Regions from separate parts of the Bradyrhizobium sp. USDA 4504 genome, predicted to be linked through region 4. Evidence: predicted binding sites of a transcription regulator. Region 4 holds the regulator's gene; each other region holds the start of a gene.
What was found. Region 4 encodes HrcA, which represses chaperone genes, less so after heat shock. Its sites were predicted from a motif close to GTTAGCACTCNCNNNNNGNGAGTGCTAAC; they were not measured.
Positions count from the first base shown of each region.

Region 1 (5,137 bases), 3.4 Mb from region 4:
TGGTCGAGTTTGGTCGGTTCGCGCAAAGACATGCGGGCAAACGCGGCAGAAACCGCCCGGAAACAATCTACTTTCTGGGGCTGACGCTCTATTGCACGCGAAACCAAAAAGGCAACTTCAAGGTTGGGATGCGCACCGAGAAATCTCGGCTAAAGCGCAGCCTTATGTCTCTGCAGGAGCTGATGCGGCAAATACGGCATTACAAGATCAGTGACCAGGCCGATGAAATCAACCTCGTCCTGCGCGGCCACTATGGCTATTACGGCGTCGCCGGAAATCTCCGGAGCCTCGTAAAAGTCTATCGGGCCGTGGAGCGTTACTGGCGCGGAATGCTGCGCAGCCGCAGCTGGGCAGGCCGACGCCTCACTTGGGACGCCTTCAACCAAATCAAAGAACGGACACCGTTGCTGAAGCCTAAGCTGCGCCTCCCTTATCGGGAGCTGCAAGCGCTTGCAGTGCTGTGAACCAACTGTCGAAGAGCGTCGGTGCGGGAAATCCGCACGCCACGTTCTGTGGGAACCGGGGGCGGGCGACCGCCTCCGGTGACCCGGTGGGAGGGGCTGCGAGGCTCCCCCCTATCCCGATTTCGTTGTCGTTGAGCGAGATCCCGGCTCTGCGGTGCACCGCTTCGCGCTGCACCGCGTCCGGGACGACTTCGTCGCTTAGAAGTCCATGCCGCCCATGCCGCCGCCCGGAGGCATCGCGGGGCCGCCGGCGTTCTTCTTCGGCAGCTCGGCAACCATCGCTTCCGTGGTGATCAGGAGCGCGGCAACCGAGGCAGCGTTCTGGATCGCGGTGCGCACGACCTTGGTCGGGTCGATGATGCCCTTCTTGACGAGGTCGGCATAGTCGCCGGTCTGGGAGTCGAAGCCGTAATTGTAGGTCTTGTTCTCCAGGATCTTGCCGACGATGACCGAACCGTCTTCACCGGCGTTGATCGCGATCTGGCGAGCGGGAGCCGACAGCGCCTTGCGCACGATCTCGACGCCGGTCTTCTGGTCGTCGTTCTTGGTGCGCAGGCCCTTGAGCTGCTCGGAGGCACGGAGCAGGGCGACGCCGCCGCCCGGGACGATGCCTTCCTCGACAGCCGCACGGGTCGCATGCATCGCGTCATCAACGCGATCCTTGCGCTCCTTCACCTCGACCTCGGTCGCGCCGCCGACGCGGATCACCGCGACGCCGCCCGCGAGCTTGGCGAGACGCTCCTGCAGCTTCTCACGGTCGTAGTCCGAGGTGGTCTCCTCGATCTGCGCCTTGATCTGGGCAACGCGGGCGTCGATGTCGGCCTTCTTGCCGGCACCGTTGACGATCGTGGTGTTCTCCTTGTCGATCATCACCTTCTTGGCGCGACCGAGCATCTGCAGCGTGACGTTCTCGAGCTTGATGCCGAGGTCTTCCGAGATGGCCTGGCCGCCGGTCAGGATCGCGATGTCCTGCAGCATGGCCTTGCGGCGATCGCCGAAGCCCGGAGCCTTGACGGCCGCGACCTTCAGGCCGCCACGCAGGCGGTTGACGACGAGAGTGGCGAGAGCTTCGCCTTCGACGTCTTCGGCGACGATGACCAGCGGCTTGCCGGTCTGCACCACGGCCTCGAGCAGCGGCAGCAGCTCGTTCAGCGAGGAGAGCTTCTTCTCGTTGATCAGGATGTAGGCGTCGTCCATCTCAACGCGCATCTTGTCGGCGTTGGTGACGAAGTAGGGCGAGATGTAGCCGCGGTCGAACTGCATGCCCTCGACGACGTCGAGCTCGGTCTCGAGCGACTTGGCTTCCTCGACCGTGATCACGCCCTCGTTGCCGACCTTCTTCATGGCGTCGGCGAGGAACTTGCCGATCTCGGCATCGCCATTGGCCGAAATGGTGCCGACCTGGGCGATCTCCTCGTTCGAGGTGACCTTCTTCGAGTTCTTCTGGAGGTCCGCAACGACGGCTTCGACCGCGAGGTCGATACCGCGCTTCAGGTCCATCGGGTTCATGCCGGCGGCGACCGACTTGGCGCCTTCCTTCACGATCGCCTGGGCGAGCACGGTTGCCGTGGTGGTGCCGTCGCCGGCCGCGTCAGCGGACTTGGAGGCGACTTCGCGCACCATCTGGGCGCCCATGTTCTCGAACTTGTCGTCGAGCTCGATCTCCTTGGCGACGGTGACGCCGTCCTTGGTGATGCGGGGAGCGCCGAACGACTTCTCGAGCACCACGTTGCGGCCCTTCGGACCGAGGGTGACCTTCACCGCGTTGGCGAGAACGTCGACGCCGCGCAGCATCTTGTCGCGCGCCTCGACGGAGAATTTGACTTCTTTAGCTGCCATCTGAGTTTTTCCTTGAGAGATTTAACCTGGGAGGGAGGGAGGCGCTTAGGCCGCCTTCTTCTTGGAAGCGGGGACGTCGAGCACGCCCATGATGTCGCTTTCCTTCATGATCAGCAGGTCTTCGCCGTCGATCTTGACCTCGGTGCCCGACCACTTGCCGAACAGGACGCGGTCGCCGACCTTGACGTCGATCGGGATCAGCTTGCCAGCTTCATCGCGGCCGCCCGGGCCAACGGCGATGACTTCGCCCTGGGAGGGCTTTTCCTTGGCACTGTCCGGAATGATGATGCCGCCAGCGGTCTTCTCTTCGGCGTCGATACGCTTGACCACGACGCGGTCGTGAAGCGGACGGAATTTCATGCAGTCCTCCTAAACATTTGTAGATGCTCTAGATTTTTGGAGAGTTAGCAGTCCAGTCCAGCGAGTGCCAGACTGGTTGGGCAGGAGATAGGCCAAGCCTTGGCGGCGGGCAAGTGCCTCTAGCAGAAAAATTGGCACTCGTGAGTACCGCCTGCCAAGAGGATGCCGAGATCATTTCGGCATCCTTAATGCCGCCCAAGAGGGGTTGCCGGGGCTATTAGCAGATGCGGTAAGCTGCTGCCAACGCAAGAAATTTCAACAACCTATTAAACATTTAGGCTTGAGATGGGTTAGTCGCGTGCGTCACATTTCTCTCATGTGAGCGCATCCATTGCCGGTGGTCCGGCGGGGGAGGTCGGCCACCACGTGAATGCGCTCCGTCACAGGAGGTTGGCATGGTCTCGCGAGTTGGTGGGGTTGTTTCCGACGATTTCCGGAAGCAGTTGCTGGGGTACGGGCTGACGACGGCGCAAATCCTCTATCGGATGCCGGATCACCCCTCGTTGCTGCAGACCTATGTCTGGCAGAACTACGACCTGTTTCCGAAATTTCCGGCGCTGCAGGATTTCCTCGCGTTCTGGCAGGCGAAGCTCGAAGGCCCGCTGTTTTCGGTGACGGTGGCGCATTCCAAGCTGGTTAAGCCGGCCGAGCTGCGTGCCGTCGACGGCGTGTTCCGGCTGCATTGATCAGCAAACGTAGCAGGGCGCGGCTCTGCGCCTTTGCTCGCCTCGCGGCGCGCGACTTGTGTTAGCCTCTCTCCGTCACAAAAAGACGGGAGGCGAAACAATGGCCAAGAAGACGGCATCAAGATCGGCAGCCAAGACCGCGGTGAAGAAGAAATGGTCGGGGCTTGGCGCAGGCGCCAAGAAGACGTCCGCGAAATCGTCCGCGCGCAAGACCATCAAGTCGAAAGGCCGCGTCCCGGCGGCCAAGAAGAGCGCGCCGAAAGCCGCAGCCAAGGCGTGGCCGAAGCAGCGCGTCGCGATCAGCCATCACCGCGAAGAGGACTTCAAGGCCGACGGGCTGCGCGCCTACGCCAAGTACCGCGACCTCGGCATATCAGCCGCGTCGCATGGCCTCGCGCAGGCACATGTCATCCGGCTGCAGGGACCGTGCAATCCCGATGAAGTGTCGAAGCTGCACTTCCACGATGTCGACTTCCAGATGGTCTATGTGCTCAAGGGCTGGGTGAAGACCTACATGGAAGGCGAGGGCGAGACGCTGATGCAGCAAGGCAGTGCCTGGACCCAGCCGCCGCGCATCCGGCACATGATCCTGGACTATTCCGACGACGTCGAACTGCTGGAAGTGATCCTGCCGGCCGAGTTCAAGACGGTGGAGCTGAAGGCGTAGTGCTCACGCACTCGTCGTGGCCGGGCTTGACCCGGCCATCCAGCTTGCTTCGCAAGATTCTCCTTGGTCGATGGATGCCCGGGTCAAGCCCGGGCATGACGATTTTCTAGCTAGGGCTGTGTACCCATAAAACCGTCGGCGTGACTCTACGTCCGCTTTGCCCCGATAGCGACCAAGTTCGTGCGGCAACGCAAGATGTCGCGATGGGCCAACTGCCGACGTTCCAAAGTGAATGAGACCACCAACAGTTATTCTGTCGGCGCTATTGGAGGAGCGGCGTCAAGTAGCCCGAAACAGACTATCCCCGCAATCAGACTGCAAGACGATCCAAAGGAATCGAAACCCTTAACCTGAGCCCGCTCGGTAACCAATCATATTCCACCTTGCCGCCCAGTTGAGCGGCAATGCTGCGCTCCGCAAGCACACTCCCAAAACCCTTTGCCGAAGGCGCAGCAACAATCACTGGGCCGCCTGTCTCTTCCCATTCAAGATGCAAGTCCCCGCCTTGCGTGTCCCATGCGATGTTTATTGAACCGGTTGGTTCCGACAACGCCCCATACTTGGCCGCATTCGTAGTGGTTTCATGCAGCGCGAGTGCGAGGCTTGTAACGGCCATAGCACCCACGGGGACAGCTGGTCCTCTTACCATGATGCGTTCGCTGGACGCGTCATCTTCATACGGCCGCAAGACCGTTCGCACCACGTCTCCCACCGTCGTTCGCTCGCTATGCGCCTCCGTACCCATGATTCCAGGACGGATTAGGTCCTTGGCCTGCATTAGAGCGTCGAGACGGCCTCGTAACGATTGAGCCATCTCTTGCGGAGTTCTGGCTGACCGAGCGCTCAGACTTATGATGCCATGGAAAACGGCAAACATGTTCTTCACGCGATGGTTTGCCTCCCGAGCGAGCAACCGTTGGCGTTCTTGCGCAATTACACGTTCGGTAGTCTCACTAACGATGCAGAGTACACCGCCAGTTTCGCCAGCCTCGTTCTGAACTGGAGAATACGAGATGTCGAAATAAACTGTCTCTGGGTAGCCGTGCCGCTCAATGTAGAAGGGGCGGTCCTTCGCGAAGACTGTTTCGCCGGTGTCGAGGACGCGCCTGAGAAGCGGTCCT
Region 1 is NZ_JBSSGV010000001.1:3,824,005-3,829,141, reverse strand. It holds gene ltrA (group II intron reverse transcriptase/maturase) at 1-464, shown strand, start outside; gene groL (chaperonin GroEL) at 663-2,303, opposite strand; gene groES (co-chaperone GroES) at 2,349-2,663, opposite strand; gene ACVMB1_RS17880 (usg protein) at 3,059-3,349, shown strand; gene ACVMB1_RS17875 (cupin domain-containing protein) at 3,450-4,016, shown strand; gene ACVMB1_RS17870 (HWE histidine kinase domain-containing protein) at 4,327-5,137, opposite strand, start outside.
Region 1: groES (co-chaperone GroES) is a predicted target of HrcA. The motif match lies at 2,707-2,735, and genes of this name have one in related genera.

Region 2 (5,137 bases), 6.7 Mb from region 4:
GCATAGAAGGCCGTAACTCCCATTGAATGGAGCCCATGTCGCCCAAGAACAATTCAACTACCGCTGACCGCTTCCCCATGTGGCCGGCTCTCCCGTCCTCGGAGTACTATCGGTCAGTCTGACTTCCACCCGGTCGTCAGACCCTTCTCACCTCAGCGGCTTGGCAGGTCTTACAAGCTTGCGCTTGAACCGGATGGATCTCCCTTGTTCACGCTGCTTCCTTTGATTGCATGCTGGCGGTACGAACCCCGGGAGCACCTCTGACCGCTCGCGTTGTCGCGGCCTGCGGTTCCGCCTTCCCCTTTGAGAGACAGGGTCGGCTACTCCGATCATGTTCGATTTCGGGGCTATTTTCCCGTTCACTTCATTCCGGCCTACAACCTCCCTGTCTACGCTTCGCAACGGCCGTTACCGGACGCCACGCAAGACTCGGTTCGCGGCTGCTCGCTAGGCTTTGCCGCGGCCGTCATCTCAGACGGCAGACTTCAACGCGCTTGCAAGGCGCAACTCCCACACCACCGTACATACGGGTCCGTATACGGCGGTTCACCGGATTAAGCGCGAACGGTTTGTTTTGCGTCCGCGCCAGAGGCTCAGATAGTGGTCTCCGTCGTGTCGGCTTCGGCCCCTTTGAGCGGCGCCGTCCGGGCTTCACCCTTTCCCGCCGCTCCAAAGGCCAGTGACCTGGATTTCAGCCGCATGGCCGGCTCGAGGCTTCCACATCCAAACGTCTTTCCAGCGTTCGGGCCTTCAGCGAAACTCGTTCCGCCTACTATGCCGTCTGCTGACTTCTCCGTCGCGATCACGGACCTTGCGGCCCGCTCAGTCCGGTCGCCCGGACACGCCGAAGATCTCCCGAGGTAAGTTCGACCGCCTTCCCTGCACGCCCGCCGGATTTACCACCCCAACCTTTGATGACTGTGGACTTTGCGATCATTGGCTCGCTCGTCCGGTTGGGTAGGCCTCGTTATCCGGTTTTTGTCCATCGGGCCGCAGGTTTGCTCCACGCTTCCTTCAGACCCCACCTCGCGATGACGCCCTTGCGCTTCGCTAACCCTTCGCCGCCATCAGGCTGGGTAAAGGACTTCCACCTCCAAGCTGTCGAACATGCTCGGCACACCAAGAAAAAACCCCGGCATTGGTGCCGGGGCTCTGTAATTCTCGTATTGTTCGATGCGGCTGGATCAGAAGTCCATGCCTCCCATGCCGCCCATGCCGCCGCCCGGGGGCATGGCCGGGCCGGCTGCGGCTTTCTTCGGCAGCTCGGCGACCATGGCCTCGGTAGTGATCAGCAGCGCCGCCACGGAGGAGGCGTTCTGGATGGCGGTGCGCACGACCTTGGTCGGGTCGATGATGCCCTTGGACACCAGGTTGCCGTACTCGCCGGTCTGCGAGTCGAAGCCGTAGGCGTACTGTTCCTTCTCGAGGATCTTGCCGACGATCACCGAACCGTCTTCACCGGCGTTGATCGCGATCTGGCGAGCGGGAGCCGACAGCGCCTTGCGCACGATTTCGACGCCGGTCTTCTGGTCGTCGTTCTTGGTGCGCAGGCCCTTGAGCTGCTCGGCGGCACGGAGCAGAGCGACGCCGCCGCCTGGGACGATGCCTTCTTCGACAGCCGCACGGGTCGCGTGCATCGCGTCATCAACGCGATCCTTGCGCTCCTTCACCTCGACTTCGGTCGCGCCGCCGACTCGGATCACCGCGACGCCGCCCGCGAGCTTGGCGAGACGCTCCTGGAGCTTCTCACGGTCGTAGTCCGAGGTGGTCTCCTCGATCTGCGCCTTGATCTGGCTCACGCGCGCCTCGATGTCGGCCTTCTTGCCGGCGCCGTTGACGATCGTGGTGTTCTCCTTGTCGATCATCACCTTCTTGGCGCGACCGAGCATGTTGAGCGTGACGTTCTCGAGCTTGATGCCGAGGTCTTCCGAGATGGCCTGGCCGCCGGTCAGGATCGCGATGTCCTGCAGCATGGCCTTGCGGCGATCGCCGAAGCCCGGAGCCTTGACGGCCGCGACCTTCAGGCCGCCACGCAGGCGGTTGACGACGAGAGTGGCGAGAGCTTCGCCTTCGACGTCCTCGGCGACGATGACCAGCGGCTTGCCGGTCTGCACCACGGCCTCCAGCAGCGGCAGCAGCTCGTTCAGCGAGGAGAGCTTCTTCTCGTTGATGAGGATGTAGGCGTCGTCCATCTCAACGCGCATCTTGTCGGCGTTGGTGACGAAGTAGGGCGAGATGTAGCCGCGGTCGAACTGCATGCCCTCGACGACGTCGAGTTCGGTCTCGAGCGACTTGGCTTCCTCGACCGTTATCACGCCCTCATTGCCGACCTTCTTCATGGCGTCGGCGAGGAACTTGCCGATTTCGGCATCGCCGTTGGCCGAAATGGTACCGACCTGGGCGATCTCCTCGTTCGAGGTGACCTTCTTCGAGTTCTTCTGGAGGTCCGCAACGACGGCTTCGACCGCGAGGTCGATACCGCGCTTCAGGTCCATCGGGTTCATGCCGGCGGCGACCGACTTGGCGCCCTCGCGGACGATCGCAGCCGCCAGCACGGTGGCGGTGGTGGTGCCGTCGCCGGCCGCGTCAGCGGACTTGGAGGCGACTTCGCGCACCATCTGGGCGCCCATGTTCTCGAACTTGTCGTCGAGCTCGATCTCCTTGGCGACGGTGACGCCGTCCTTGGTGATGCGGGGGGCGCCGAACGACTTCTCGAGCACGACGTTGCGGCCCTTCGGACCGAGGGTGACCTTCACGGCGTTGGCGAGGATGTCGACGCCGCGCAGCATGCGGTCGCGGGCGTCGACGCCGAATTTGACTTCTTTGGCTGACATATTGGTTTCCCTGAGTGTTTAGATCGGTCTCCCCCTTGGCGAGGCGCCCGGCAGGCGCTCCTCAGGGGTGAGCGGTGCGAGCGGTTGGTTAGGCGGCCTTCTTCTTGGAAGCGGGGACGTCGAGCACGCCCATGATGTCGCTTTCCTTCATGATCAGCAGGTCTTCGCCGTCGATCTTGACCTCGGTGCCCGACCACTTGCCGAACAGGACGCGGTCGCCGACCTTGACGTCGATCGGGGTCAGTTTGCCGCTCTCGTCGCGGCCGCCGGGGCCGACGGCGATGACTTCGCCTTGCGAGGGCTTTTCCTTGGCACTGTCCGGAATGATGATGCCGCCAGCAGTCTTCTCTTCAGCGTCGATGCGCTTGACCACGACGCGGTCGTGAAGCGGACGGAATTTCATGCAGTCCTCCTAAGCGTTTGCACGAGTTAGAGATTTTCAGATGTTAGCAATCGATGCCCATGAGTGCTAGTTTCGGGCCGAGCTGAGATAGGATAGGATTTTTGCGGGAGCAAGGGACTCTGGCAGAAAAAATAGGCAGCTCACGTCGAATGCGACCCAGTACATGGCGCGCGTCGGCTTCGAATATTCGACGGATGTCGGCAGCCGGCTCCCGCGAGACGGAGCTCCAGCCTTCGCGCATCGATCTGCCGCCGCCCACCCCTTCTCCAGTCGTGCTCGCGGTGAAGGATGCGGCGCCTTACCTTCCGGAGCCTCGCGACGTGATCAGATTCCTGCTTGGCCACCGAGTGACGCAAACTCACATTTCCCGCGGCTGCCCTCGCATCCCTGTCCTGTCCGCATTATTACGATTAACTCCCTGTTTGCATTGGGGATCGGGCGATTTTAAGCTTTACTCGCGTATGGAGCCCCCTTGTCGCCTAAGAACAGCTCTGACGAGGTCGCACAGGCCTTCCGTCTCTTAACAGCCTTTCGTGCGCTCTGAACTTCTGCCGACGCGTCGACGCGTCATCGAGATAGTCGAGTCTATGTCAGCGGACATCGAACCCCGGACCATTGCTCACCCATCGGTCGACCAGAGCAAGTCCTGAGAAAGGCGCGGCGGGCAATTCCTAGAGAGCTGCCATTGTGTCGCACTCGACGAACGAAAACTCTTAGTCTTGCCAAGACCCGGCGGCGGCATGGACCGCTGAAGTGATTTGCCAGATTGTAGCTGCATCGAGTTTGGCCCCGCAGGAGCCATGCTTTCAAAGGTTCAACCTGGCAGGCTTACGGCCGCCCGAGGGGCGCGAGCGAGCAAAACCTGCATGGCCGATCTCAGCCGGACGCGCCCTCCGGCTCGTCGGCACTACTATGCGGAGAGGAACCATTCGTGGCGAGGATACGTGCAGATTACAAGCGAATGTGCTGAGCCGCCTCAACGACAGTCCTACGATTCAACGACCTACTGTCGATCAGAAGGTCACACAAATCTTGCCAAAATGGGTCCCTTCGCGGAGAAACGGCTCGGTAGGCCCGAGCAACTCTCGTGCGCGCAGAGTAGAATCGGCCATTTCACCGGAAGAAGCGGAAAGACGGTCTACCACGATCGGCTCTTCAATTGGCAGTATTCGCACTTGACCGGGCTGTGAGAGGGGAACGCTTCCTTTTTCCGACCGGTTGGAAGAGAGGGCGAGGGCCGCAAGCTACCCTCTTCGTGGTTTGGGCCAACTTGTGCCTGGGCTTACGCAAATGGTGCGTCGCGTTTTCCTCGGATGTCACCATTACCGCAATGCGTTCGCGATTCTCCGGGCCCGACTTGCCCGGAAGCCATTGTTTCCAGCTCGCTTTTTTCTAGCTCTGCAGTTGGCACGACAGTTGCTGTGTTAGATTCACGATCTCTCCCCTTCGGAGATGCGCATGCAAAGTATCCTCTGGATCAAGCAGCTCTCGCTACTGTGCGTATCTCCAGTTGCACCTTCAGCGCGGGGATCATCTGCGTCACGGGTTCTTCATGTGCGCTGGACGTCTCCAACGCACCTGCGCAGGCGTCCGCCATCATGAAACGGTCACCGTGCTGCTCGACGGCCGCATCCATGAGACCATCCAAGAAAGCAGCATCAGCGAATCGCTCACGGTCCCACTCGCAAGGGGAGTAAGAAGAATGACGCTGCTGTTGGGTTCGGCGGCAAGTAGAGGATTGATGTCAGCACCGTATGGGCCGAGCGGCGCACCGCCTGGTTCACCAGCGCTCTCTCTCAACTGAATCCCGAACCGCACGTTCAGCATCTCCACGAAGGACAGGAACAGAAGCTCCGCTCTTTGACGGCACGATTGTGCCGGCACAGCTTGGAGAAGGATA
Region 2 is NZ_JBSSGV010000001.1:520,539-525,675, reverse strand. It holds gene groL (chaperonin GroEL) at 1,185-2,834, opposite strand; gene groES (co-chaperone GroES) at 2,923-3,237, opposite strand; gene ACVMB1_RS02260 (hypothetical protein) at 4,715-4,873, opposite strand.
Region 2: groES (co-chaperone GroES) is a predicted target of HrcA. The motif match lies at 3,280-3,308, and genes of this name have one in related genera.

Region 3 (5,137 bases), 1.3 Mb from region 4:
TGAAGCCGGCGCAACGGCAGCGCAAGAGGGCGGCTCCCTGAGCCGCCCTCTTTCACGATGAAGCAGATCAATCCCACGCGGCGACGGGTCGCGCGCGGCGTTGATCTACGTCAACATCGCCTCCCCCTTTTGCCACTGACGATACCTTGGGCCGCATCTGAAGCGGGCTCCATCACCTTCAGTTCACGTGCGATGAGGAGGATCACCATGCGTCGGACGAACATTTTTCCAACCAAGTCAGTGACGGTTGCGGGAATAGCGGCGAGCCTGATGTTGGGGTTTGCAGGCGCCGCTCTCAGTCCAGCACCGGCCAACGCCGTGATTTACTGCACGTATGTCGGTTATCCGGCAGGCTGCGTGGCACGGGCAGGCGTTGTGCTCAGGCCTCGTCCGGTGGCGCGCGCTGCGGTCCGCCACAATGCGGGCGGCAATTTGAATGGCGGCGTCAATCGGGTTGGCGTGCGGCGATAAGGCCGTGTTTGCGGGTCTCCTTCCCTTCTCCCCTTGTGGGAGAAGGTGGCGCGGATGCAATCCGCGCCGGATGAGGGTTGTCGTCGCCTACTCAAATCTCGAAAGGGTCACTCGCGGAGGGAGACCCCTCACCCGGATTGCATCTGACGATGCAATCCGACCTCTCCCACAGGGGGAGAGGTGCGCCGACTATGCGGCGCTATGTCGGCAGATCGCTCGAAGTCCCGCCGTTACGCCCTTGGCGCGCAGCGGACATAGACCATGTTGCCGTAGCGGACCCCGGCGTCCTTGTCGACGAAGCGGGTGATCATGACGCGGCCGTCGAACGAGACGATCTCGCGGTCCTGCTCGCCGGGCGTCGGTCCAGGCGGGCCGATATAGTTCTTGCCACTCGGGGAACCCTTCAGCCGCAGTTCCTGCGGGGTGGCCTGGTCGGCCAGATGCATGATGACGCCGCCGTTCTGGCCGGCGCCGATCACGTAAGGCTGCTTGCACTGGCCGCGCGCGGCGGCCTCGGTGCGGGCGCGATCGGCGGGATTCTGGAACGAGGCGAGACCCCAGCGGCCGACGATCTCGTCGGCGCGGATGCTCGCGGGCATTTCGGGGGCGACCCCCGGCTCGGCTGGCGCCGGCTCAGGGTTCGACGACAACGACGGCAGGCTCATGCTGCCGCACGCCCCCAAGAGTGTCGTCAGCGCCGAAACAGCCGCGAACCGTGCGACCAATCGCGCGTTGAATGACCTGATCATATGCATCCCCCGACTATGTCCCGGCCGCACCCGTCCTGCAGCCAAGCGTAAAACTTAAGACGGAGCAATGACGTCTGACAAAATTACGTCATCGCTACGATTTGGTTTCTGGTCCACCATCCTATATTGGCCTCACCAAGGCCTTAACCCGTTTGCTTGACAGAAACTGCGCCAGGCCATATTTCCCGGCCCACAATTAGCACTCTCGCACCACGATTGCTAAGAGCGTCGGGCGTCCTGCCCAGCGCCGACCGGGCCGGCATCCAACGCCGGTCCCGATGAACCGGACCTGAAACCGAGCCTCCAAGAGGGAACGTCATGGCTAAATCCACCTTCCGCCCCCTGCACGACCGCGTCGTGGTCAAGCGTATCGATGCCGAGGAGAAATCCAAGGGCGGCATCATCATTCCGGACTCGGCGAAGGAGAAGCCGTCCCAGGGCGAGATCGTCGCCGTCGGCCCGGGTGGCCGCGACGAGGCCGGCAAGCTGATCCCGATCGACCTCAAGGTCGGCGACCGCGTGCTGTTCGGCAAATGGTCGGGCACCGAGGTCAAGCTCGACAACCAGGAGCTCCTGATCATGAAGGAGTCCGACATCATGGGCGTGCTGGCCTGATCGCCATTCAACCGCGCGACCGCACCACTCGCATCGTCATGCCCGGACTTGATCCGGGCATCCATCACGCTTCCGAAGAGTTCTTACCAAGGCGATGGATCGCCGGGTCAAGCCCGGCGATGACGAGCGCGGAAACGGCAAGCGCGTCTCTCAAAACTGACAGGAGTTCAAACCAATGGCTGCCAAGGACGTAAAATTCGCCGGAGAGGCCCGCGACCGCATGCTGCGCGGTGTCGACGTGCTCGCCAACGCTGTGAAGGTGACGCTCGGCCCCAAGGGCCGCAACGTCGTCATCGAGAAGAGCTTCGGCGCTCCCCGCATCACCAAGGACGGCGTCACCGTCGCCAAGGAGATCGAGCTCGACGACAAGTTCGAGAACATGGGCGCGCAGATGCTGCGCGAGGTCGCTTCCAAGACCAACGATACCGCCGGTGACGGCACCACCACCGCGACCGTGCTGGCGCAGGCCATCGTCCGCGAGGGCGCCAAGTCGGTCGCCGCCGGCATGAACCCGATGGACCTCAAGCGCGGTATCGACACCGCGGTCGCGGCCGTGATCAAGGACATCGAGAAGCGCGCCAAGCCGGTCGCCTCCTCGTCCGAAGTCGCCCAGGTCGGCACCATCTCGGCCAATGGCGATGCCGCGATCGGCAAGATGATCGCGCAGGCGATGCAGAAGGTCGGCAACGAGGGCGTGATCACCGTCGAGGAGAACAAGTCGCTCGAGACCGAGGTCGATATCGTCGAGGGCATGAAGTTCGACCGCGGCTACCTCAGCCCCTACTTCATCACCAACGCCGAGAAGATGACCGCCGAGCTCGAGGATGCCTACATCCTGCTGCACGAGAAGAAGCTGTCCGGCCTGCAGTCCATGCTGCCGGTGCTGGAAGCCGTGGTGCAGTCGGGCCGTCCGCTCTTGATCCTCGCCGAGGACGTCGAGGGCGAGGCGCTGGCGACCCTGGTCGTCAACCGCCTGCGCGGCGGGCTCAAGGTCGCCGCCGTCAAGGCGCCGGGCTTCGGCGATCGCCGCAAGGCGATGCTGGAGGACATCGCGATCCTGACCGGCGGTCAGCTGATCTCCGACGACCTCGGCATGAAGCTCGAGAGCGTCACGATCAACATGCTCGGCCGCGCCGGCAAGATCGTGATCGACAAGGAGAACACCACGATCGTCAAGGGCGCCGGCAAGAAGAAGGACATCGACGCCCGCGTTGGCCAGATCAAGGCGCAGATCGAGGAGACCACCTCGGACTACGACCGTGAGAAGCTGCAGGAGCGCCTCGCCAAGCTCGCCGGCGGCGTTGCGGTGATCAAGGTCGGCGGTGCGACCGAGGTCGAGGTCAAGGAGAAGAAGGACCGTGTCGAGGACGCGCTGAACGCGACCCGCGCCGCGGTGCAGGAAGGCATCGTGCCGGGCGGCGGCGTCGCGCTGCTGCGCGCCAAGAAGGCGGTCGGCCGGCTCACCAACCCGAATGCCGACGTCCAGGCCGGCATCAACATCGTGCTCAAGGCGCTCGAAGCTCCGGTCCGCCAGATCTCGGAGAACGCCGGTGTCGAGGGCTCGATCGTGGTCGGCAAGATCCTCGAGAACAAGTCGGAGACCTTCGGCTTCGACGCCCAGACCGAGGACTATGTCGACATGGTCGACAAGGGCATCATCGACCCCGCCAAGGTGGTGCGCACCGCCTTGCAGGACGCCTCCTCCGTGGCCGGTCTGCTCGTGACCACCGAAGCCATGGTCGCCGAACTGCCAAAGGACGCGGCGCCGGCAATGCCGGGCGGCGGCGGCATGGGTGGAATGGGCGGCATGGGCGGCTTCTAAGCCTCCCCCATCCCTATCGAGATCGAAGGCCGCCTCCGGGCGGCCTTCTTTTTTGCAGTTTGATTACGATCGGGATGCAAGGATCATCTGATGTCCCGCGACGCCAAATCACTGACGTCAACGCTCGTGCTGTTCTACGCGATCGGCGCACTGCTTGCGCTCGGCGCCTATGCCCTGGACAGCCTCGATGATCTTGCGGTCGTCTTGACGTTCTGGCTCAGGCAAACGCTGACGTTTGTCGTCCTCGGCGTGGGTTATGGCGTCTATTACGTCATTTCGGGTTCTGCCGGTCATCGTCCAAAAGCGCCGTTGCGATTTCTGGACATCTCGTTTCTGGCCGCTGCTTCCACGCTTGGGGTTGGCATCCTCGTGCACAGCTGAGCGATCCTTGACGCGACGGCCTGACAGTCCGTTACGCCACGCAGATGTCCGGCACCGCCACCTTCTGGAACAGGTGCGGCGAGGCTACCGCCGAGGCCGGATAGGCCGAGAGCTTGGCCCTGAACTCGGGGTTCATGAAGGCGGCGCGGAAGGCGGCGGTCGATTCCCAGACCGCGTAGTTCAGATAGGCCGGGCTCTCGCCGAGCGCGCGGTGCAGCTGGGTCGAGATGAAGCCCGGCTGCCGCTTCATGATGGCGGCGTCGTCCTGCCAGGCCTTGAGAAACGTGTCCTCGTCGGCCGCATCGAGCGTGAAGAGGTTGACGAGCACGACGTTGCTGGCATCGACCGCGAGCTGGCGGTCGATCGGGAAAGCGGGGTCCAGGGGGCGCATCTGCGGCATGGTTGGCTCCGTTCGATATGGTGTTATGATGTCATTCCGGACTGATGGATACATACAGAAATTGACATCATGGTGTCAATGCGTTTATATGGTGACAAATGCCGAATGCAAAACGAACGCCGGCGGGTGAAGCCCTGAGCACCCTGATTCCCGACCTGTTCAGGCTCAACAGCCTGCTGTTCACATCAGGCGACCGGCTGGTGGCCGGGCTCGGGCTGACCAGCGCGCGCTGGCAGATCCTCGGCGCCATCGTCGCCACAGAGCGCCCGCAACCGGTCGCATGGCTGGCGCGCGACCTCGGCGCTGCCCGACAGAACGTGCAGCGGATCGTCAACGACCTCGAACGGGACGGGCTCGTCGCCTTCGAAACCAACCCGCATCACCGCCGCGCCCAGCTCGTCGTGCTGACCGCCAAGGGGCGGCAAAGCTTCGACGCGGCCATGCGCCTGCAGCTGCCTTGGGTGAACGGCCTCGCCGACGGGCTGTCGATGAAGGACCTCGAAACCGTGAGCCGGGTCGTGACGGTGCTGCGCGGCCGACTGGAGGGCGGCGAGGAACCTGACGAACGCACATGACCGCGATCGCGGCGCGCGGCCGCCGTTAGGCGGCCTTCTTTTTTGGCCAATGACATGGAGGTTTGCTAGTTACGACGGAACCGATTCTGCCCTTCGAGGACTTATCGTATGCGCGCGCTCCCGC
Region 3 is NZ_JBSSGV010000001.1:8,558,103-8,563,239, reverse strand. It holds gene ACVMB1_RS40240 (hypothetical protein) at 1-3, shown strand, start outside; gene ACVMB1_RS40235 (hypothetical protein) at 193-471, shown strand; gene ACVMB1_RS40230 (hypothetical protein) at 702-1,220, opposite strand; gene ACVMB1_RS40225 (co-chaperone GroES) at 1,539-1,835, shown strand; gene groL (chaperonin GroEL) at 2,011-3,657, shown strand; gene ACVMB1_RS40215 (hypothetical protein) at 3,748-4,038, shown strand; gene ACVMB1_RS40210 (antibiotic biosynthesis monooxygenase family protein) at 4,070-4,438, opposite strand; gene ACVMB1_RS40205 (MarR family winged helix-turn-helix transcriptional regulator) at 4,537-5,013, shown strand; gene ACVMB1_RS40200 (hypothetical protein) at 5,122-5,137, shown strand, end outside.
Region 3: ACVMB1_RS40225 (co-chaperone GroES) is a predicted target of HrcA. The motif match lies at 1,416-1,444, and genes of this name have one in related genera.

Region 4 (5,137 bases):
CGGCAAGAAGCCGTTCGAGACCGTCGACCTTGCCTATGGCAAGCAGGTGCTGTGGCCCGACCACTGCGTGCAGGGCACCGACGGCGCATCGCTGTCGAAGGAACTCGCGATCCCGCAGGCCGAGCTGATCATCCGCAAGGGTTTTCACAAGGACGTCGACAGCTACTCCGCCTTCACCGAGGCCGACGGCAAGACCACCACCGGGCTCGCCGCCTATCTCAAGGCGCGCAACGTCGAGCGGGTTTTCGTGGCCGGGCTCGCCACCGATTTCTGCGTGGCATGGACCGCGCTCGATGCGCGCAAGGCCGGCTTCGAGACCTATGTGGTGGAAGACGCCTGTCGCGGCATCGACACCCAGGGATCGCTCGCCAAGGCCTGGGACGACATGGCCAAGGCCGGCGTCAAGCGCATCCAGTCCTCGGATATCGCGTAAGACGCAGCCTCGCGAGATTCGCATGGCCGAGCCTGCGTCACCTCATGCATTCGATCTCGCGCAGCGCCTGCCGTCGCCGCGCATGGCTGGCCTGATCGTCCGGATCACCGGTTATCGCGAGACCGCAACGGGCCGGTTCGCGCAGCGGCAGACCGCGCCGCTGATCGTCCCGCTGATCATCAGTTTCGGCTCGCCGTTCCTGATCGCGCTGTCGCGCGAGCCCGGTGCGGCCGATCGTCAGCTCAGCTTCGCCGCCGGCCTGCATGCCGGGCCTGTCTACATCGAGTCCGACGGGCGCGCCGCCTGCGTGCAGGTCGATTTCACCCCGCTCGGCGCCTACGGCTTCTTCGGCGGCGCCGTGACCGACCTGGTCGGGCGCATGGTCGATATCGACGATGTGCTCGGCCATGATGGCCGTCGTCTGCGCGAACAGCTCGGCGCCGTGACCTGCTGGCAGCGCCGCTTCGACCTGATCGAGGCGTTCGTGCTGCGCCGCGCCGGCCACATGCCGTCTCCCGAAGTCGCGTTCGCCTATCGAAAACTGGCGCGTTCGGCCGGCGCTATCAGCATCACGGCATTGGCCGACGAGATCGGCTGGAGCCGCAAGCATCTGGCTGGCCGGTTTCGGTCCGAACTCGGCCTCGCCCCCAAATCGCTGGCGCGCATGATGCGGTTTCACCGGGCGAGCCGGCTGGCGCAAAGCGGCGCAGCGCTTGGCTGGGCGGGGATCGCGGCGGAAAGCGGCTATGCCGACCAGGCCCATCTCGCCCGCGAGTTCGTCGAATTCGCAGGCGAACCGCCAACCGCCTGGGCGCGCCGCCGGGCGCTGACCGACCGCCGGCTGGTTCACGCCGGCGATGGGCTGGCGGACTGGTAACAAACCTTCAAGCTAACGCCGCGTTGCCCCGTGCAGGATGGCGCCGTCAGCCAAGGAGATGAGCGACCATGACGCACGACATCGAACCGCCCCGCATCTACCCGACCCTGCGCTGCAAGGATGCCGAGGCGATGACCAATTGGCTCACGACGGTGCTTGGGTTCACCGAACACGTCGTCTACCGCGATGGCGGCGTGATCCATCACGCCGAGCTCGCCTATGGTTCCTCGATGCTGATGCTGGGCCAGAGCCGCGACGACGCATATGGCAGGCTGGTCGGCGACCTCGACAACCGCCGCACCGACTCGATCTATATCGCCGTCGACGATCCCGACGCGCTGTACGCGAAGGTCAAGGCTGCCGGAGCGAAGATCGAGATGGAACTGCGAAACACGGATTATGGCAGCCGCGACTTCGCCTGCCGCGATCCGGAAGGAAATCTCTGGAGCTTCGGCACCTATTGGCCGAAGGCACACGAGAAGCCGCGACCGTGAGCCCGCGCAATCCGCGAGCTCACAGACGGGTGTCCGGGATCGGACGGATCAGGCGGTGATGTCGGCGGTCGGGGCGGCCTTGGCGCCGCCCTTGGAGACGCCGACCAGCGCCGGACGCAGGATGCGCTCGCCGATCATGTAACCGGCCTGCACGACCTGCACCACGGTGCCCGACGGCACCGACGGATCGGGCACCTCGAACATCGCCTGCTGGAAGTTCGGATCGAACTTCTCGCCGATCGGGTCGAACTTCTTGACGCCGTTCTTCTCCAGCGCGTTGAGCAGCGAACGTTCGGTCAGCTCGACGCCTTCGATCAGCGCCTTCAGGCCGGGATCGGCGGCTTCCTTGGTCTCGGCTGGCACCGCATCGAGCGCGCGCTGCAGGTTGTCGGCGATATCGAGCACGTCGCGGGCAAAGCCGGTGATGCCGTAGGTCTTAGCGTCGGCGACCTCGCGGCGGGTGCGCTGGCGGAGATTCTCCATCTCGGCCAGGGTGCGCAGCGTCCGGTCGCGCGCCTCGGCGAGCTCCTTGGTCAGCGCCTCCGCCGATCCGGCCTCGGGCTCGTCAGGCATGATGTAGGGTTTCGAGACCACGGGCTCACCCGTCGGCGCCGAATTCTCGGTGTTGTCATTGGCCCGGTTCGGATCGGTCATGGCTTGCCTTCTCGAAAAGTCGCGTCGGTTCAAATCTTGGGGATTGCTTGCCGGGATATCGTGCTTTGGCCGGCGAAAATCAAGCGCAACATACCGGTCTCGGGAACAGGAATCTCCGGCTTGGGTGAAGAAAACCCGTCAAATGAAAGCGAAATCGCCCTCCGGTCAGCCGCCCAGCATCTTGCTGACGATGCGCGCGGCATAATCGACGGTCGGGATCACCCGCGCATAGTTCAGCCGCGTCGGTCCGATCACGCCGAGAACGCCCACGATCCGCCCCTGGGCGTCGCCGTAGGGCGCGATGATGGTCGAGGAACCCGACAGCGAGAACAGCTTGTTCTCCGAGCCGATGAAGATCCGCACGCCCTCGCCGCGTTCGGCGCGGCCGAGCAGATCGATCACCCCGCGCTTGGTTTCGAGATCGTCGAACAGCGACTTGATGCGCTCGAGATCGTCGAGCGCGTGCAGGTCCTCGAGCAGATTGGCGTGACCGCGCACGATCAGCTGGCGGTCCTCATTCTCGCCGCCGGACCAGCTCGCGATGCCCGCCGTGACCACCTTTTGCGTGAGCTGATCGAGCTCGGCGCGATTTTGCGTCAGTGCCGTCTCGAGCTCGAGCCGCGCTTCGGCCAGCGTCCGGCCGCGGATCCGCGCATTGAGGAAATTGGTCGCCTCGGTCAGGGCTGAGGATGGAACACCCGGCGGCAGTGCCAGCACGCGGTTTTCGACCTGGCCGTCTTCGCCGACCAACACGACCAGCGCCTTTTCCGGCTCCAGCCGGACGAACTCGATATGCTTCAGCCGTGCATTCGACTTCTGCGTCAGCACCACCGCCGCGGCGCGGGTCAGTCCCGACAGCCGCGTCAAGGCTTCGCCGAGCGCGGCCTCGACGGATTGCGCGCGGCCGACGGCCGCAAGCTGGGTCTGGATCGACTGACGCTCGGCCTCGGTGAGGTCGCCGACCTGCATCAGCGCGTCGACGAAGAAGCGCAGCCCGAGTTCGGTCGGCAACCGGCCGGCGGAGGTGTGCGGCGCATAGATCAGGCCGAGTTGCTCGAGATCCGACATCACATTGCGGACCGAGGCCGGCGACAGCGGTAATGCGATCAGGCGCGAAATGTTGCGCGAACCGACCGGCTCGCCGGTTGCGAGATAGCTTTCGACGATTTGACGAAAAATGTCGCGCGAACGCTCGTTGAGCTGGGCGAGCCCGGCATGCGGCGCGATCAGGCCAATCGGATCGTGGTGAGTCACACTCCAGTCCCTCACAATTGCTGCATAATTTGTCGATCCGGGAGGCCGATGACAAGCATGCATTCGGCCCCCTCGTACCGGACCCCACCGGGGCCGAAAACCCTCGCCAAAACCCTTGCCGCTGCCCCTTCCCGCTCCTACAAGCACGGCCAGCCAATTTTCTCGGATTTCTGGAGGATTTCATGCGGCCAAGCCGCCGTGCACCCGACGAACTGCGTCCCGTGTCGCTGGAACGCGGCGTCGTCAAATATGCCGAGGGTTCCTGCATGGTGAAGTTCGGCGACACCCATGTGCTGGTGACCGCCACGCTGGAAGAGCGATTGCCGCCGTGGCTGAAGGGCCAGGGCCGCGGCTGGGTCACCGCCGAATACGGCATGCTGCCGCGTGCTACCCTGGAACGCACCCGCCGCGAGGCCTCGGCCGGCAAGCAGGGCGGCCGGACGGTCGAGATTCAGCGGCTGATCGGCCGCTCGCTGCGCGCGGCCGTCGATCTCGAGGCGCTCGGCGAACGCCAGATCACGGTCGATTGCGACGTCATCCAGGCCGACGGCGGCACCCGCACCGCCTCGATCACCGGTGCCTGGGTGGCGCTGGCCGACTGCATCAACTGGATGAAGACCCGCAACATGCTGAAGACCAACGTGTTGCGCGACAATGTGGCGGCGATCTCCTGCGGCATCTACCAGGGCACGCCGGTGCTCGATCTCGACTATGCCGAGGATTCCGAAGCCGACACCGACGCCAATTTCGTCATGACCGGCGACGGCCGGATCATCGAGGTGCAGGGCACCGCCGAGAAGACGCCGTTCTCGGAAGGCGAATTCCTGGCGCTGATGGCGCTGGCGCGCAAAGGTGTCGCGCGTCTGGTCGACTTGCAAAAGATCGCGGTGGCGTAGTCAGATTGGTCATGCACCGCCGAATCACCGGAAGGCTCGTCATCGCCACCCATAATCCCGGCAAGCTTGCCGAGATGCGGGAACTGCTGGCGCCGCACGGCGTGGAGGTGGTGTCGGCCGGCGAGCTCGACCTCGCCGAGCCCGAGGAGACCGGCGACAATTTTCGCGCCAACGCGGCGATCAAGGCGATCGCGGCAGCGAAGGCGACCGGACTGCCCGCCTTCGCCGACGATTCCGGCCTCGTGGTCGATGCGCTCGACGGAGCGCCCGGAATCTACTCGGCGCGCTGGGCCGGCGAGGGCAAGGACTTCATGGCGGCAATGACGCGGATCGAGCGGCTGCTGCAGGAACGCGGCGCCACCGCACCGGACCGGCGCAAGGCGCACTTCGTGTCGGCGTTGTGCGTGGCCTGGCCCGACGATCATCTCGAGCAGGTCGAGGCCCGCGTCGATGGAACCCTGGTCTGGCCGCCGCGTGGCACCGCCGGCTTTGGCTACGATCCGGCCTTCCTGCCCGACGGCTACACGCG
Region 4 is NZ_JBSSGV010000001.1:7,256,139-7,261,275, reverse strand. It holds gene pncA (bifunctional nicotinamidase/pyrazinamidase) at 1-433, shown strand, start outside; gene ACVMB1_RS34035 (helix-turn-helix domain-containing protein) at 456-1,310, shown strand; gene ACVMB1_RS34030 (VOC family protein) at 1,379-1,804, shown strand; gene grpE (nucleotide exchange factor GrpE) at 1,853-2,458, opposite strand; gene hrcA (heat-inducible transcriptional repressor HrcA) at 2,624-3,712, opposite strand; gene rph (ribonuclease PH) at 3,895-4,608, shown strand; gene rdgB (RdgB/HAM1 family non-canonical purine NTP pyrophosphatase) at 4,620-5,137, shown strand, end outside.